DNA from 4 places in the Streptomyces sp. NPDC005494 genome. Region 1 is predicted to be linked to each of the others. Evidence: riboswitches for the same ligand, from Rfam matches in the RefSeq annotation. Region 1 holds a riboswitch; each other region holds the start of a gene.

Region 1 (4,203 bases):
GGCCCCGCCGGCGCGGCCATCGGTCCCTTGCGCTTCCATTCCAGGTGCTGGTCCGGGATCTCCTCCAGGAACCGCGACGGCGGGTTGTACGAGGGCTGACCCCACGCACTGCGCATCGCCGCCCGCGTCAGATACAGCCGCTCGCGGGCGCGGGTGATGCCCACGTACGCGAGCCGGCGCTCCTCCTCGAGCTCCTTCACCTGCCCCAGCGCCCGCATGTGCGGGAAGACCCCGTCCTCCATGCCGGTCAGGAACACCACGGGGAATTCGAGACCCTTGGCCGTGTGCAGGGTCATCAGTGTGATGACGCCGGAGCCGTCCTCGTCCTCGTCGGGGATCTGGTCGGAGTCCGCGACGAGCGCGACCTTCTCCAGGAACTCCGCGAGCGTCCCCGTGCCCTCCTCCTCGGCGCGCTCCTGCTCGAACTCCAAGGCGACGGCGGCGAGTTCCTGGAGGTTCTCGATACGGGTCTCGTCCTGCGGGTCGGTGGAAGCCTGGAGTTCGGCGAGGTAGCCGGTACGCTCCATGACCGCTTCCAGCACGACGGCGGGGCCCGCACCGGACTCCACGATGGTGCGAAGCTCCTCCATGAGCGTGTTGAACCGCTTCACGGCGTTGGCCGAGCGGGCCGCCATGCCGTACGCCTCGTCGACACGGCGCAGCGCCTGCGGGAAGGAGATCTTCTCGCGCATCGACAGGGCGTCGATCATCGCCTCGGCCCGGTCGCCGATGCCACGCTTGGGCACGTTGAGGATGCGGCGCAGCGGGACGGTGTCCTCGGGGTTGGCGAGGACACGGAGGTAGGCCAGGACGTCCCTGACCTCCTTGCGCTCGTAGAAGCGCACCCCGCCGACGACCTTGTAGGGCAGGCCGACGCGGATGAAGATCTCTTCGAAGACACGGGACTGGGCGTTCGTGCGGTAGAAGACGGCGACGTCGCCCGCCTTCGCGTCACCGGCGTCCGTCAGCCGGTCGATCTCGTCGGCGACGAACTGCGCCTCGTCGTGCTCGGTGTCGGCGACGTATCCGGCGATCCGGGTGCCCTCGCCCGCGTTCGTCCACAGGTTCTTGGGGCGCCGGCTCTCGTTGCGCTCGATGACGGCGTTGGCCGCGGAGAGGATCGTCTGCGTGGAGCGGTAGTTCTGCTCCAGCATGATCGTGGTCGCGTCCGGATAGTCCTCCTCGAACTGGAGGATGTTGCGGATGGTCGCGCCGCGGAAGGCGTAGATCGACTGGTCCGCGTCACCGACGACGCAGAGCTCGCCGGGCGCCTCCGCCTCTCCGGACGGTCCCACCAGTTCGCGCACGAGGGTGTACTGCGCGTGGTTGGTGTCCTGGTACTCGTCGACCAGGACGTGCCGGAAGCGGCGGCGGTAGTGCTCGGCGACGTCGGGGAAGGCCTGGAGCAGATGCACCGTGGTCATGATGATGTCGTCGAAGTCGAGGGCGTTGGCCTCGCGCAGCCGCGCCTGGTAGAGGGCGTAGGCCTGGGCCAGCGTCTTCTCGAAGCCGTCGGCGGCCTGGCCGGCGAAGGTCTCCTCGTCGATCAGCTCGTTCTTGAGGTTCGAGACCTTCGCGGTGAACGACTTCGGGGGGTAGCGCTTCGGGTCAAGGTCCAGGTCGCGGCAGACGAGCGCCATCAGCCGCTTGGAGTCCGCCGCGTCGTAGATCGAGAACGACGAGGTGAAGCCGAGGAGCTTCGACTCGCGGCGCAGGATCCGCACACAGGCGCTGTGGAAGGTCATGACCCACATGGCGTTGGCGCGCGGTCCCACGAGCTGCTCGACGCGCTCCTTCATCTCGCCCGCGGCCTTGTTGGTGAAGGTGATCGCGAGGATCTGCCCCGGGTGCACCCCGCGCTCGGCCAGCAGGTGGGCGATGCGGTGGGTCAGCACCCTGGTCTTGCCCGAGCCCGCCCCGGCGACGATGAGCAGCGGCGAGCCCGCGTGCACGACGGCGGCACGCTGCTCGGTGTTCAGCCCGTGGAGCAGCGCGGCGGAGTCGATGACGGGGCGCGGGGCGCCGTCGCGGTAGTACGCGTCACGCGGGGGCGGAGGCGCGTCGAAGACGTCCTCGAAGAGGCCCTCGGGCACCGCTTCGGGGGCGTGCTCCTCCGGGGGCGGCGGGGGGCCGTCCTCCGATCGCTGGAGGCCGGTCAGGAAACTGTCGTCAAAGAGGCTGCTCATCGCCTCACGAGTCTAGGCCGCCGCACCGACAGCCCGGGCCGCATCGGCGACAAGGGGCGGAGCTGTGCGCGTACCGAGACACGCCGCCCACGGAGTGTGAGATTCCGGGAGCGCTCACGGCCGCGCGGACCGCCGCCGCGAAAAGGTCACGAAAATGTATCGGGCATATCGAACATCAACCTTCACAGGGACACCACGGGTTGGCTAGCGTGCTCCGACGGGTGCCCCGTATCCCCTCAGGCGAACCGCGCCGCACGGGCACCCCCGCCGAATCCGTACTTCCCCGCGGGAGCCCGGAACCGGGGACCCACACGCAGCACCGGGGTGAATCGGTCCGTCTCCACCGACCGTAGGGCAGCCTTCCGTTCCGCCCGAACCCGACAGCTAACCCGGTAGGCGGTCCACGGAAGGAGATGCCGGCCTTGGCCTCGCATCGCAAGCCGCGCACACGGGTGCGCACCACCACCCCCGCCGTCGGTCTCACGACCGCGGCACTCGCCTCCGTCACCCTGCTCTCCACCCAGAGCGCGACGGCCGCCCCTGCCGAGCCGAAGCCCAGCATCGAGGAAGTCCAGAAGAAGGTCGACGCCCTCTACCGGCAGGCCGGCACCGCGACGCAGAAGTACAACAAGGCCAAGGACGCGTCCGCCCAGCAGCGCTCCGAGGTGGACGCCCTCCTGGAGGCCGCGGCCAAGCGGGCCGACAAGCTCAACGAGACGCGCCGGGAGCTGGGCAACTACGCGGCCGCGCAGTACCGCACCGGCTCGATCGCGCCGACGGCGACCTTCTTCCTCGCGGACGACCCGCAGTCGTACTTCGACCAGGACCAGCTGATGGCGCGGATGACCAGCCAGCAGCAGAAGGCGGTCGCCGACTTCCGCACGCAGCAGAAGGAGGCGGCGGCGAAGCGCGTCGAGGCGACGAAGAGCCTGGAGACGCTCACCGAGTCGCAGGCCACGCTGCGCACCAGCAAGCAGCAGGTGCAGGAGAAGCTCGCCGAGGCGCGCTCGCTGCTGTCGCAGCTGACCGCCGAGGAGAAGGCCCGGCTCGCCGAGCTGGAGCGCAAGAAGGAGGCGGAGGCCGAGCGCAAGGCGGAGGAGCTGGCGAAGCGGCAGGCCGCCGCCGCGAAGGAGAAGGCCGACCAGGCCGCCGCGGAGGAGGCCGCGAAGGAGGAGGCGGGCACGGGGTCCGGCGGCACGGGTTCCGACAGCGGCTACGCCTCCAAGGCCGACAAGGTCCTAGCCTTCGCCGCCGCGCAGATCGGCAAGCCGTACGTCTGGGGGGCGACGGGCCCGTCCTCGTACGACTGCTCCGGGCTCACCCAGGCCGCCTGGAAGGCGGCGGGCGTCGATCTGCCGCGTACCACCTGGGACCAGGTGGAGGTCGGCACCCGGGTCGCCACAGCCGATCTGCAACCGGGTGACCTGGTGTTCTTCTACGACGACATCAGCCACGTCGGCATCTACAAGGGCGACGGGATGATGATCCACGCGCCGAAGCCGGGCGCGAACGTCCGCGAGGAGTCGATCTACTACATGCCGATCTACGGCAGCGTGCGCCCGGCGTGACACTCGGGGGCACCAGCGGCGGGCGGGCCCGGCACCCGGGCCCGCCCGTCCGCGCTCAGGTCCAGAGCGTGGCGATGAAGATGTTGGCGACGGTCAGCCCGCCGACGGCCGCGAACGCCCCCTTGCCCACCTTCTCCTCGTCCCGCTTCACGTAGACGAGCGCCAGGATCACGATCAGGACGAGCAGCTTGACGCCGATCTTGACGTTGTTCACGGCCTGGTCGTCGGCCTGGTTGAGCCCGACCAGCGCGACGCCGGTCACGAGCATGGTGAGCGCACCGTGCAGCATGGCCGGCACGAAGCGCGCCGTGCCCGCCCCCATGGCCTTCATCTGGGTCAGGAAGCCGCCCAGCAGGGAGGCGATACCGATGATGTGCAGGGCCACGAAGACATTGATGAGTACGTCCATGCCCGCAGCCTACGGCGGCCATATCACCACTCTTCGGCCA
Region 2 (4,203 bases), on a different contig from region 1:
TTGTAGAACTCGGACGCGGCGACGTCGAGCGCGAGCGCGATGTCGCGGCCGGGGACGTAACCGGCCTCCTTGATGGCCTCGAGGATGAGGTCGAGGGCGGCGCGGTTGGACTCGAGGTTCGGGGCGAAGCCGCCCTCGTCGCCGAGACCGGTGGACAGGCCCTTGGTCTTCAGGACCTTCTTGAGCGTGTGGTAGATCTCCGCACCCCAGCGCAGGGCCTCGGAGAAGGACTCGGCGCCGATCGGCGCGATCATGAACTCCTGGATGTCCACGTTGGAGTCGGCGTGCGAGCCGCCGTTCAGGATGTTCATCATCGGAACGGGCAGCAGGTGCGCGTTCGGACCGCCGAGGTAGCGGAAGAGCGGGAGGTCGGACGCCTCGGACGCGGCGTGCGCCACGGCGAGCGAGACACCGAGGATGGCGTTGGCGCCGAGGGAGCCCTTGTTCTCGGTCGCGTCCAGGTCGAACATCGCCTGGTCGATGAGGCGCTGCTCGGTGGCGTCGTAACCGACGAGCTCCGGGCCGATCTGCTCGATCACGGCGAGGACGGCCTTTTCGACGCCCTTGCCCTGGTAGCGGTTGGGGTCACCGTCGCGAAGCTCAATGGCCTCGAACGCACCGGTGGAGGCGCCGGACGGAACAGCAGCACGTCCCGTGCTGCCGTCGTCGAGGCCAACCTCGACCTCGACCGTGGGGTTGCCCCGGGAGTCGAGGATTTCCCTGGCTACGACGACGTCGATGGACGGCACGAGGCATCTCCTTCTGGGATCTGACACTGGTTGTGCAGGGTCACTGTGGCCTTGCGGCACGAGCCTAACCGGCTCTGCCTGATCCGTCGGCCGTCCGCCCGTCCCCTGGGACGAAAAAGGACCCAAGGACCTGCATTACGGGCAAAGCTCCAGAATTTTACTGGCAAGTAACTACAACAGTTGAACGAAGGCGCGTCCCGCGGGCCCCGACGGCCGGGGCCGCCCGGCGGTGCCGCGTCCGGCCCCGAAGGGTCTCCGTGGACGGTTCCGAGGGGGTTGCGTGGACGGTTCCGCGGCGCCTGCGCGGCGCCGGACACGGCCCCGGCCCGGCGCGCAGGGGGGTGGGCGCGCCGGGCCGGGACTCCGGGGCAGGAGGAGGAACCCCGGACCACTCCGGATGGAACCTGTACCGCTTCGGTGGAACCCGTACCGCTTCAGGGCGCGGGACCCGGATCCACCTCAGGTGGGACCTGACCGTTTCAGGTGGTCCCGGCTACTTCAGGTGGAGCTGCTGACCCGGGAAGATCAGGTCGGCGTCGTCGACGATGTCGTCGTTCAGCTCGAACAGCTTCTCCCAGCCGCCCTTGACCTTCTTCGCGTCGGCGATCTTGCCGAGGGTGTCTCCGGCCTTCACCTTGTACTCGCCGTCACCCTTCTCGACCTTCTCGCCGGTCGGGGTCGTGACGGTCTTCTCGGCCTTCGGCTCCGTGCGCGTCTCGCTGCGCGAGGCGGGCTGCTCGGCCGTGCGCTCCGGCTGGGCCTTCTCGGCCGTGCCGGAGCCGGTGTCGACACCCGGGTCCACGCCGTCGTTCGTCAGGCCGCCGGCGCCGGCGCAGGCCCAGGCGCCCGGGCCCTGGAGGTCGAGGAGCTTCTCGGCCACGGCTATCTGCTGGTTCTTGGTGGCCAGGTCGGCACGGGCGGCGTACTGCGTACCGCCGGCGGCGGCCCAGCTGGACTGCGAGAACTGCAGACCGCCGTAGTAGCCGTTGCCGGTGTTGATGGACCAGTTGCCACCGGACTCGCACTGGGCGACGGCTTCCCAGGTCTGGACGGAGGCGGCCGAGGCGTTGGTGGCGCCCATCAGCGGCACGGCGACGGCGGCACCGGCGACACCGGCCAGGGTGGCGACACGGACGGCCTTGGACGGGCGACGGTGCTTGCCCTTGCTGGAAAGCAGCATGGTTCTCCTCACCGACGCCTACGAGGTGAGCTGTCGGGTTCGGGCCTGTGAGTTGCCCGGTCGCCCGCACTCGCGGACGACTTCACCCCGAGCCGTACCCGTACCCGTCTTCCGACGGCCGGGCCCGGCGCCTACCTGGGTCCCCCGCTCCTGCCTACGGCGCTTTACGCGTCGGTTCCCCTTCGGCCGACGGCAGGATTCGGCGTGACGGTCGAAGGTGCCCGCGGTGCGAGCGGCTCCGACCGTAAACACACCCAACCCCTACTTTCAAAGATGGACATAACGGCTAATCAGCACGTACTGGTGCGGGGCCGCGGATCGTTTGCGCAGGTCGGAGCCAATATGGACGGACCGGACGGACGGGGCGCCCCGATGACAGCAAAGAGACCCATGTCTCACTTACGCATAAGTGGACATAGGCCTCTGAACTACCCCTGATTCAGGGGCGTTTTCCCGCTTTGGATCAGTTGTCCGCCGAGGCCTTCGCCTGGGCATCCTGACCGTCCTTCGCATCCTGCGTGTCCTGGGTGTCCTCTGCCTCCGCCGTGAGGTCGAGGTCCAGACTCTGGCCGGGCAGGATCAGGTCCGGGTCGGAGCCCAGCTCGTCCTTGTTGGCCTCGTAGAGCGCGGGCCAGCCGCCCGGGAGCTCCTGCGCGTCGGCGATCGCCCAGAGGTTGTCGCCCGTACGGACGGTGTACGAGCCGTCCGCGTCCTGGCGCGCGTCCGCGTCGCCACGGGAGGCGTGCCGACCGGACTCACGCCCGTCCTCCAGGTCCGACTCCGCGCTCGACTCGGGCGCGGGCGTGCCACGGTGCTTACCGCCCTTCGCCGCGTCCCCCTTCGAGGTGCCGGCGGTCTCCGACTCCTCGGGCGACGGGGTGGCGGACGGCGAGGCGTCGGCACTCGCCGAGGAGTCGGCCCCGCCGGCCTCGTCCGTCCCGCCCTCGGACGTGTCCTCGGTCTTCCCTTCGGTGCCCTTGGCCGCGTCCGCCTGGGCCGAGGCCTTGGACGAGGGGGTCCCGGACAGGGACGGGCTCTCCGTGGACCCGTCGGACGGCTCGCCGCCCGGGTCGATGCCCGGCAGCGTCCCGTCCAGGGCGAGCCCGGAGATCACGGCGCAGCTGGGCCAGGCCTGCGGGCCCTTGTCGTCCAGCACCTTCTCCGCGACCGCTATCTGCTGCGAGCGGCTCGCGAGGTCGGCCCGGGGCGCGTAGGCGGTACCGCCGTAGGCCGACCAGGTGTCCTGCGAGAACTGCAGTCCGCCGTAGTAGCCGTTGCCGAGGTCGGCGCTCCACATACCGCCGCTCTCGCATTCCGCGACCCGGTCCCAGGTCGTGGCCTCGGCGGCTTGCGCGCCGCCCGCGCCCAGCAGCGGGATGGCGATGGCCGATCCGGTGACGCCTGCGGCGACGACGATGGCGGGTGCCTGGCGAGGGCGACGGTGTCTGCCGGTCGCGGAGCCCATGGGATTGCCTTCCGTGTGACTGACATGTGACGGGTGAGTCGAACGGTGAACCTAGCCCTACTCGAACGTGTGTCACAAGTCGATGCAGCGGAGATCACGTGAAAGTCACGGAGTTGACAGGCTGTCACTTTCTTCGCCGGAGCGCCCCGGCCGGAACTCCACGGGAAGCGTGCGCAGTCCACGCATGATGAGCCCGCCGCGCCACCGCAAATCGGCAGGTTCCGCAGCGAGCCGCAGGTCGGGGAGGCGGCGGAGCAGCGTCGCGAGAGCCACCTGACCCTCCAGCCGGGCCAGCGGCGCCCCCAGGCAGTAGTGGATGCCGTGTCCGTATCCGAGGTGCTGATTGTCACTCCGCGCGAGATCCAGCGTGTCAGGATCCTGGAAGCGCTCGGGGTCCCGGTCGGCGGCGGCCAGCACCACCAGGACGGGGTCCCCCGCCGCGATCTCCCGTCCGCCCAGCGTCACGGGTTCGGTGGCGTACCGCCACGTCGCGAGTTCCACCGGCCCGTCGTAACGCAGCAGCTCCTCGATGCCCGTGGCGAGCAGGTCCGTCTCCCCGGCGGCGAGCGACCGCTCCAGGCGTGCGCGCTGGGAGGGGTTGCGCAGCAGCGCGTAGGTGCCGTTGCCGATGAGGTTCACGGTCGTCTCGAAGCCGGCGAACAGGAGGATGAAGGCCATGGCGGCGGCCTCGTTCTCGGTGAGGTGCTCGCCGTGGTCGCTCGCCCGGATCAGCCCGGAGATCAGGTCGTCACCGGGATTCTCCCTCTTGCGGTGGATCAGTTCGGCGAGATAGCCACGCATCTTCTTGA
Region 3 (4,203 bases), on a different contig from region 1:
GGACAACGCCGAGGTCGCTCTGGACCGTCTGGCGAAGCTGGTCGCCGAGGGGCTGGAGGAGCTCCCGGAGACCGTCTGAATCCGGCCGGTCCGGAATCCTTTCTGCGGATAAGCCGCGGCACCCCCTCTCCGGGAGCCGCGGCTTTTCTGTTTCACAAACGGGCAGCGGCACACCTCGCACCCGAATTAGGGCAGCAGAAACAAAGCCCCGCGACAATTACCTTCTTTGTATACGGCGCAATTGTTAATGACGTGCTCCCGCGATGTTTACGGGGTGTTGCGAAGTCCTCACCCGCACGCCGCCCGCCGTCCCGCCGGGCGGCCGGCGCAGCCGGTGCGCGGCGCTGGCCCGCTCGGCGTGCTGGGCGGCGAGCGCCCTGGCCCGTTCGGCGTCCCCGCGCGCCACGGCGTCCACGAGGGCACCGTGCTCCGCCCAGGAGTCCGCGGGGCGGGCGGGCTGTTCGACGGAGTACATCCACGTGATCTTGTGCCGGAGCTGGGTGAGCAGCGCGATCAGGGCGGGGCTGCCCGACGCCTGCGCCAGCGTCTCGTGGAACCAGCTGCCCAGCGAGCGCAGATCCTCCCCCTCGCCGCGGCGCACCCGCTCCTGCCCCAGCCTGACCAGGCCTCGGAGCACCTTGAGGTGGGCGTCGGTGCGTCGCTGCGCCGCCCGGGCCGCCCCGAGGGGCTCCAGGAGCATGCGGATCTCCAGGAGGTCCGCGGCCTCCTGCTCCGTCGGCTCGGCGACGCAGGCCCCGGCGTGCCTGCGGGTGACGACGAACCCCTCGGACTCCAGGGTGCGCAGCGCCTCGCGCACCGGGACGCGTGAGACGCCGTAACGTCGCGCGAGCACCTCTTCGGTGAGGCGGCTGCCGCGTTCGAAGACACCGGAGACGATGTCGTCACGGATCGCCGTGCATACCGAATGCGCGGGAATGCGCATGTCCGAACCTCCGCCTTAATCCCCGCGAAACGCGGCCGATCGACGCCTGTTCTGTGACTCTATTGCAATCCGCGGGAATTTCCGATGGCGGGGTGGAATCCGTGGATTGCTTTTGGCCGTCGGACACTTCCGCGCATGCTCCGAGGGCACCCGCCAGGGCACGGCGAAGGCCCCGGCGGGTGAGCCGGGGCCTTCGTGCCGAACTCCGGCGACGAGCGGGGAACTTCGTGCGGAGCGTCGTCGTGCGGAGACCGGTCAGACCTGGACGCCGTGGGCGCGGAGGTAGGCGACCGGGTCCATGTCGGACCCGTAGTCGGGGGTGGTCCGGGCCTCGAAGTGCAGGTGCGGGCCTGTGGAGTTGCCGGTCGAGCCGGAGAGGCCTATCTGCTGGCCCGAGGTGACGCTCTGGCCGACCGAGACACCGATCGACGAGAGGTGGCCGTACTGGGTGTAGGTGCCGTCCTTCATCCGGAGCACGATGTTGTTGCCGTACGCACCGCCCCAGCCCGCCTCGACGACCGTACCGGCGCCGACCGCGACCACGGAGGAGCCGGACGCCGCCTGGAAGTCCACTCCGGAGTGGCTGCCGGAGGACCACAGCGCGCCACCCGACTTGTAGCCGGTGGTCACGTGGGAGCCGGCGACCGGGAGGTGGAAGGCGTTCAGCCGGGCGCGCTCGGCGGCGCGGGCCGCACGGGCCTCGGCCGCGCGGGCCTCCTTGGCGCGGGCTTCGGCCTTGCGCTTCGCCTCCGCCTTGGCCTCGGCCTTCGCCTTGGCCTCCGCCTTCGCCTTGGCGGCGACCTCGGCCTGGTGCTGCTGAGCATCCGCCTGGGCGTCGATCTGGGCGGCGAGCGTGAGGTCGAGGGAGACGGTCTGGGTCAGACCGGTGCTGCTCGCGGTGACGGACTCGGAATCCGCGGCGAGGGCCGGGGAGGCCGTGGCGCCGATGACGCCGGTGGTGGCCAGGGCCGCGATGCCGGCGACGTGGGCGCTCCTGCGCGTCAGGCGGCTCGGGGCACGGTGCTTCCCGGTGGCACGGATGAACGCCATGTAAGGGCTGGTCCTTTCCTTCCTTCTCGCCTACCGGGTTAGCTGACGGGTTCGGAGCAGGAAGGTCTCCTACGAGCCCCTCCGCGTCTCGTGCGAGGCGCGGGGGTGCCCGATTCACCCCAGGGACTTCATGGGTCCCCGGCTCCCCAGGCTCGCGCCTGACGGGGACTCGGCGATGACTGTCCGGCGCCGCGGGCGCGGCATACGTCTGACGAACAGCCGCGCTGACGGTAGGTCGGGCCGCTTCGGGGAACCAAACGGAAAGGGCCTTATGTCGCACATCCCACAGGGCATATACGCATCTTCGATGCCAAACCGGACAGACGAACGGACCCCGGCGGGCATGTGCCCACCGGGGTCCGTTCTGTCACGCCCCGAAGCGAAATCTCCGCTTTCAGCCGCTGACGACCGACACCTCACCGATACCCAGTGCCCGGACGGGCTCGGCGATCTGCGCCGCGTCCCCCACGAGCACGGTGACCAGCCGGTCCACCGGGAACGCGTTGACCACGGCCGCGGTCGCCTCGACCGTGCCGGTCTCGGCCAGCCGCGCGTAGAGCTGGGCCTGGTAGTCGTCCGGCAGGTGCTGCTCGACCTGGTCGGCGAGCGTGCCGGCCACCGACGCGGCCGTCTCGTACTTCAGCGGGGCCACACCCACCAGGTTCTGCACGGCGGTCTCGCGCTCGGCGTCGGTCAGCCCTTCGGCCGCGAGAGTGCGCAGGACCTTCCACAGGTCGTCGAGCGCGGGCCCGGTGGACTCGGTGTCCACGGAGCCGCTGATCGCGAGCATCGCGGCGCCGGTCGCTCCGGAGGAGGAACCGGGGGCGGTGGAGCGCAGCACCTGGCCGAACGCCCGGACACCGTAGGTGTAGCCCTTCTCCTCACGCAGCACGCGGTCCAGCCGCGAGGTGAGCGTGCCTCCGAGGCAGTACGTGCCGAGGACCTGCGCGGGCCACACGCTGTCGTGCCGGTCCGCCCCGATACGGCCGATCAGGAGCTGCGTCTGCACGGCTCCGGGACGGTCCACGATGACCACGCGGCCGGTGTCGTCCGCGGTGATCGGAGGGACCGGGCGGGCCTGGGCGGTGTTGCCCGACCAGTCACCGAGGGTGTCGGCGAGCAGGGCGTCGAGGTCCACCCCCGTGAGGTCGCCGACGACGACCGCGGTCGCGGTGGACGGACGGACATGGGCGTCGTAGAAGGCGCGCACGGCCGCGGCGTCGATCCCCCGGACCGTCTCCTCGGTGCCCTGGCGCGGACGCGACATCCGTGCCGTCGCGGGGAAGAGTTCCTTGGAGAGCTGCTTGGCGGCCCTGCGGGCCGGGTTGGCCTGCTCGTGCGGGATCTCGTCGAGCCGGTTGCCGACCAGGCGCTCGATCTCGCTCTCCGCGAAGGCGGGGGCCCGCAGCGCCTCGGCGACCAGGCCGAGGGCCTTGGCCAGCCGGGAGACCGGGACCTCCAGGGAGACCCGGAGACCCGGGTGGTCGGCGTGCGCGTCCAGGGTGGCGCCGCAGCGCTCCAGCTCGGCGGCGAACTCCTCCGCGGAGCGCTTGTCCGTCCCCTCGGACAGGGCCCGCGCCATGATCGTGGCCACGCCGTCCAGGCCCTCGGGCTCGGCGTCCAGGGGCGCGTCGAGGGAGATCTCCACGGCCACGACCTGCTGGCCGGGGCGGTGGCAGCGCAGCACGGTCAGGCCGTTGGGCAGGGCGCCGCGCTCGGGCGCGGGGAAGGCCCACGGCCTGGCCTCGCCGGCGGTGGGCTGCGGGTGGTACTGCATCGCTACTCCAGTCACGGCGGCGTCGGTCACTTGTCGGCCCCTTCGTGCGCGTCGGTGCCGTCCGTCTCGTCGGCCGGCTCGACCGGCTCGTAGACCAGGACCGCGCGGTTGTCGGGACGCAGGTGCGCCCGGGCGGCCTCCTTGACCTCGTCGGCCGTCACGTCGAGCACGCGGCCCACCGCGGTCAGGGCGAGCTGCGGGTCACCGAACAGGACGGCGTAGCGGCACAGTTCGTCGGCACGGCCTGCGACCGTGCCGAGCCGGTCCAGCCACTCGCGCTCCAACTGCGCCTGCGCCCGTTCCATTTCCTCGGGCGTGGGGCCCTCCTCGGCGAAGCGGGCCAGCTCCTCGTCGACGGCGGCCTCGATCTGCGGCACCTCGACGCCGCCGGACGTCTTGACGTCCAGCCAGCCCAGCGAGGGCGCGCCGGAGA
Region 4 (4,203 bases), on a different contig from region 1:
TGTCGTCACGGCGTACCTCCAGCGGCCCGCGGTGCGCCTGCGGGGGCCACGCCTGGTCCGGGTCGGCCGGCACGTCGAGGCCGAGGACCTGGGCGGCGCGCAGCGCGACCCGGGTGTGTCCCTCGGGCGAGAGGTGCAGACGGTCGTTGTCCCAGGCGCGCCGGTCCTGCACGGACCGCAGGGACCACAGGTCCAGGACCGGGCAGTCGTAGCGGTCGGCGATGGACCGGACGTGCGCGGTGTACATGGCGATCTTGCCGCGCAGGTGCTTGAGCACCGGGATGTCGCGGGTGTCGAAGCCGGTGGTGACCATGACGGTGCCGACCGTCTGCGTCAGCTCGGCGACCGCGCGTTCGAAGCGTTCTGCCACGTCGTCCGGGTCGGAGCCGGGACGGAGGATGTCGTTTCCGCCCGCGCAGAAGCTCACCAGATCAGGTGCCAGCTCCTTGGCGCGGGGGACCTGTTCCTCGACTATCTGGTCGAGGAGGCGTCCGCGTACGGCGAGATTGGCGTACCGGAAGTTCCCGTGCGTGTCGTCCACAGGAGCGACCACCGCGTGCGGGACCGGGAGCCGGTCCGCGAGGAGGACCGCGAGCCGGTCCGCCCAGCCGACGAGCGCACCGTCCGGGCCAGGGTCCCCGACGCCTTCGGTGAAGCTGTCGCCAATCGCTGCGTACGACCCGATGATGCCTCGTTGGTTGTTTCTCGAATCGTCTGCCACAAGCGCTTATCCTGCACCTTCGAATGTGACCTACGCGACCGTAATAAGGGGTTGACGGGTGGTGAGAAAGACCACCCGGTCAGTTTTTGGTAAAGCCGGAATAAGAAGAGGGGCGGTGCGCCGTGGCGCACCGCCCCTCCTGCCTCGCCCTCAGGGCGCCGGGTCTCAGATGGAGACGCCGTGCGAACGCAGGTAGGCGATCGGGTCGACGTCCGAGCCGTAGCCCGGGCCGGTGCGGACCTCGAAGTGGAGGTGCGGACCGGTGGAGTTGCCGGTGGAACCGGAGAGACCGATCTGCTGGCCACCGGTGACGGTCTGGCCGGCCGAGACCTCCAGCGAGGACAGGTGGGCGTACTGCGAGTACATGCCGTCGCTGTGCTGGATGACGACCTCGTTGCCGTACGAGCCGCTCCAGCCCGCCGAGACCACGGTGCCCGGGCCGATGGACCGGACGCTGGTGCCGGACGCGGCCTGGAAGTCGGAACCGGTGTGGTAGCCACTGGACCAGCTGGCGCCCGAGGCGCGGTACTGGGTGGTGACGTTGGGGTTCTCGACCGGGGCGGCGTAGCCGGAGGTGTTGCCCTCCGACGCGGCGGACTCGGTGGAGGTCGTGGTCGCCGTCTTCTCCGCCGGAGCGGCAGCCTTCTCGGCAGGGGCGGCCGCCTTCTCGGCCGTCTCTGCCTTGGAGGGCGCGGCCTTGGAGGGCGCGGCCTCCGCGGAACCGGACGCCTTGGCTCCGAGAACCAGCTTCATGCCCGGCTGGATCAGGCTCGGGTTCCCGCCGACGACCTCGCGGTTGTCCTTGTAAAGCTTCTGCCAGCCGCCCTTGATCTTCTTCTCCGCCGCGATCTTCGCCAGGTAGTCGCCGGCGACGACGGAGTAGGTCTTCGGGGTGCTCTTGGCCGCGGCGGGCGCGCTCTGCGCGGCCGTCTTGGCGGCCGGTGCGGACTGCTCCGCCGCGTTGGCGCCGGTGGCGCCGATCAGCGGCAGGGCGAGAACGGCGCCGCCGGTCCCCACGGCGAGGATGCCGCGCGAGATCGGGCTGGTCCTGGTACGGCGGTGCTTACCCTTTGCGGGCATGGGGCATTCCTCTCCGGCGCCTGCGAGGTGAGCTGTCGGGTGCGGACTGGAGATGCCCGGCCGCGCGGTGCGCGACTTGACCCCGAGCCGGTTCCGGATCCCTCCGGCCGGCGGCTTACCTGGTTCCCCCGCTCCTGCCACACGTGTGTCGGTGCGGATTCCGGACGGCGGCAGGATTAGGCGTTCCATCCGGATTGACCGTGACCGTAAGCGAGCCGGGTCGCCGGGAACAAGCCACGGATTGCGCACCGGAATCGGCGCTTCAATTTCCGCGCGGAATTCCCGTCACCCTCCGTGGATTACGGATCTTGGCATTCCGCGCGGCGTCAGGAATACCCACCGGCGGCTCCGCCACACACCGTCACGGATATGATCCCGCTCACCCACCTCACACCATCTCCCGTACAAGCAGAGCATGTTCGACTAAATACACCAATACGGACATGTCATTGCTTTCACTGACCAACCCATACGACCGGTCACCCCATTTCACCGAGCCGCGCCCGAGACGATTGGCAGGTGCAGCCATGTCGTATCGTCGCGAGCGTGCCCCCGTCGGCGAGCGGCGCCGACGCCAGACACCACAGGAGCCCTTGTGACGCAGCTGCCAGAGGTCCCGCCGGCCGGCGCCGGGACGACGGACGTCGAGCTGACCGGTGTCCGCAACTTCCGTGACGTGGGCGGCCTCCCCACCGTCGACGGCGGCAGGGTCCGCTACGGGCGCCTCTACCGCAGCGGCCACCTCGCCCACGCCACCCCCGAGGACGCCGCCTTCCTCTCCGGGCTCGGCCTGCACACGGTCTTCGACTTCCGCAACGCGGCCGACCACAAGCTCGACGGCCATGACGTGGAGCTGCCGGGAGTCCGGAATGTCAGCATTCCCCTCTCCGACCCGGCCGACGGTGCGGAGTTCTGGCGACTGGTGCGCGACGGCAACATCCAGCAGCTGCGTTCGATCCTGGCCGACGGCAAGGGCACGGCGCGGATGGTCGCCTCGTACCGCGCGATCATCAAGGACCGCACCGCCGAGCACAGCCGTGTACTGCACGCGCTGGCCGAGGACAGTGTGCCCGCGTTGATGCACTGCGCCGCGGGCAAGGACCGGGCTGGGCTGTCCGTCGCGGTCTCGCTGCTGGCCGTCGGGGTCGAGAAGGAGGCCATCGAGGCCGACTACCTCAAGTCCAACGACGCTCACCGGCGCTACAAGGTGCGGCGGAGCGACACCTCGTCGGCAGGGATGTCGGACGAGGTGATGGAACTGCTCAATCCGCTCTTCGGCGCCCACCCGGACTATCTCGCGGCGGCGTTCGAGACCATCGAGGAGGTCTGGGGCGGCACGGACCGCTATCTCCTCGAAGGACTCAAGATCGACGCGGCCACCCGCGCGAAGCTGCGCGAGCGGCTCGTCGAGGACGCCTGAGGCCGGCGGTCAGCCTCCGGACGCCACAGCGGTCACTTGCCGGCCACGCTGAAGAGGAGGAAGAGGAAGGCCGCGACGACGTGGCCGGCCACCAGGTAGGCGAAGAGCCGGATGACGACGCCGCGAGGCATCCTCCGCTCGTGGGTGTCCGCGCTCTTCTGCCTGCGCGGGGTCAGCGGGTCGTAGTGCTCCGAATCGGACATGACGGTCCTCTCTTCCGGCCGCGGGGGCCGGGGTGACAAGGGGTCGGCAGGCTGGGGCGCGTGCCGGACCGGCGACGGTGCCGGATCAGAGACGGTGAGCCCCGCCGCCGAGGCACAGCTCCGCGGTGGGGCTCTGCAGCAGCGTGTGGACGAAGAGCAGCCGCGCCCCGCCGACGTCGAGCGCGGCGATCCTGTGCGGGGTGAGCGAGTCGAAGTGCGCGCTGTCACCCGGATCGAGGTCGTGCACGGTGTCCCCGAGCACGACGCGCAGCCTGCCGTCGAGGACGTACAGCCACTCCTCCCCGGGGTGCACACGCACGAGGTCGCCCTCGGTGCCGTACGGCACACGCACGCGCAGCGCCTGCATCGCCCGGCCCGAGCCTCCGGCCTGCCGGTAGAGCCAGCCGCCGTCGCCGCCAGGCGCGCCTTCGAGGGGACCGCCACGGACGATCGCGTCACGTTCGGGCGGCATCTCGCCCAGCAGCTCGGAGACGGTCGTACCGTAGACCCTGGCGAGTCCGAGCAGCATGGGCAGCGAGGGCTGCCTCCGGCCCGTTTCGAGCCGGGAGAGGTGGGCGGGCGAGAGTCCGGCCCGCCCGGCCGCGGCCTCCAAGGTCAGACCGCGGTTGCGGCGCAGGTCACGCAGGCGTGGCGCAACCCCTGGAAGCTCGTCGGCCACCCCTTCGTCAGAAGGATTCATGACTCCATTGGGCCAGGATCTTTCCTCTGAGGCAAGTTTATTGCCTCAGAGGCAAATCCCTCAGCGGTTGGCGACGGCC

What was found. A riboswitch is a leader RNA that binds a small molecule or an ion and turns the genes downstream of it on or off. The one in region 1 is predicted to bind cyclic di-AMP.
Region 2: another riboswitch for cyclic di-AMP. It lies ahead of ACFYQ6_RS27710 (transglycosylase family protein); the one in region 1 lies ahead of ACFYQ6_RS10340 (NlpC/P60 family protein).
Region 3: another riboswitch for cyclic di-AMP. It lies ahead of ACFYQ6_RS15805 (M23 family metallopeptidase); the one in region 1 lies ahead of ACFYQ6_RS10340 (NlpC/P60 family protein).
Region 4: another riboswitch for cyclic di-AMP. It lies ahead of ACFYQ6_RS06040 (LysM peptidoglycan-binding domain-containing M23 family metallopeptidase); the one in region 1 lies ahead of ACFYQ6_RS10340 (NlpC/P60 family protein).

The regions. Positions count from the first base shown of each region.
Region 1 is NZ_JBIAJR010000003.1:71,527-75,729, reverse strand. It holds gene pcrA (DNA helicase PcrA) at 1-2,186, opposite strand, end outside; cyclic di-AMP (ydaO/yuaA leader) riboswitch at 2,442-2,601, shown strand; gene ACFYQ6_RS10340 (NlpC/P60 family protein) at 2,600-3,754, shown strand; gene ACFYQ6_RS10335 (hypothetical protein) at 3,810-4,163, opposite strand.
Region 2 is NZ_JBIAJR010000010.1:283,932-288,134, reverse strand. It holds gene eno (phosphopyruvate hydratase) at 1-749, opposite strand, end outside; gene ACFYQ6_RS27710 (transglycosylase family protein) at 1,243-1,929, opposite strand; cyclic di-AMP (ydaO/yuaA leader) riboswitch at 1,930-2,101, opposite strand; gene ACFYQ6_RS27705 (transglycosylase family protein) at 2,393-3,394, opposite strand; gene ACFYQ6_RS27700 (cytochrome P450) at 3,500-4,203, opposite strand, start outside.
Region 3 is NZ_JBIAJR010000004.1:479,043-483,245, forward strand. It holds gene ACFYQ6_RS15795 (HPr family phosphocarrier protein) at 1-79, shown strand, start outside; gene ACFYQ6_RS15800 (GntR family transcriptional regulator) at 245-943, opposite strand; gene ACFYQ6_RS15805 (M23 family metallopeptidase) at 1,199-1,993, opposite strand; cyclic di-AMP (ydaO/yuaA leader) riboswitch at 2,007-2,178, opposite strand; gene ACFYQ6_RS15810 (M16 family metallopeptidase) at 2,388-3,770, opposite strand; gene ACFYQ6_RS15815 (pitrilysin family protein) at 3,797-4,203, opposite strand, start outside.
Region 4 is NZ_JBIAJR010000002.1:3,999-8,201, reverse strand. It holds gene ACFYQ6_RS06045 (SGNH/GDSL hydrolase family protein) at 1-721, opposite strand, end outside; gene ACFYQ6_RS06040 (LysM peptidoglycan-binding domain-containing M23 family metallopeptidase) at 887-1,801, opposite strand; cyclic di-AMP (ydaO/yuaA leader) riboswitch at 1,806-1,994, opposite strand; gene ACFYQ6_RS06035 (tyrosine-protein phosphatase) at 2,397-3,221, shown strand; gene ACFYQ6_RS06030 (DUF6126 family protein) at 3,254-3,424, opposite strand; gene ACFYQ6_RS06025 (XRE family transcriptional regulator) at 3,510-4,124, opposite strand; gene ACFYQ6_RS06020 (aspartate aminotransferase family protein) at 4,185-4,203, opposite strand, start outside.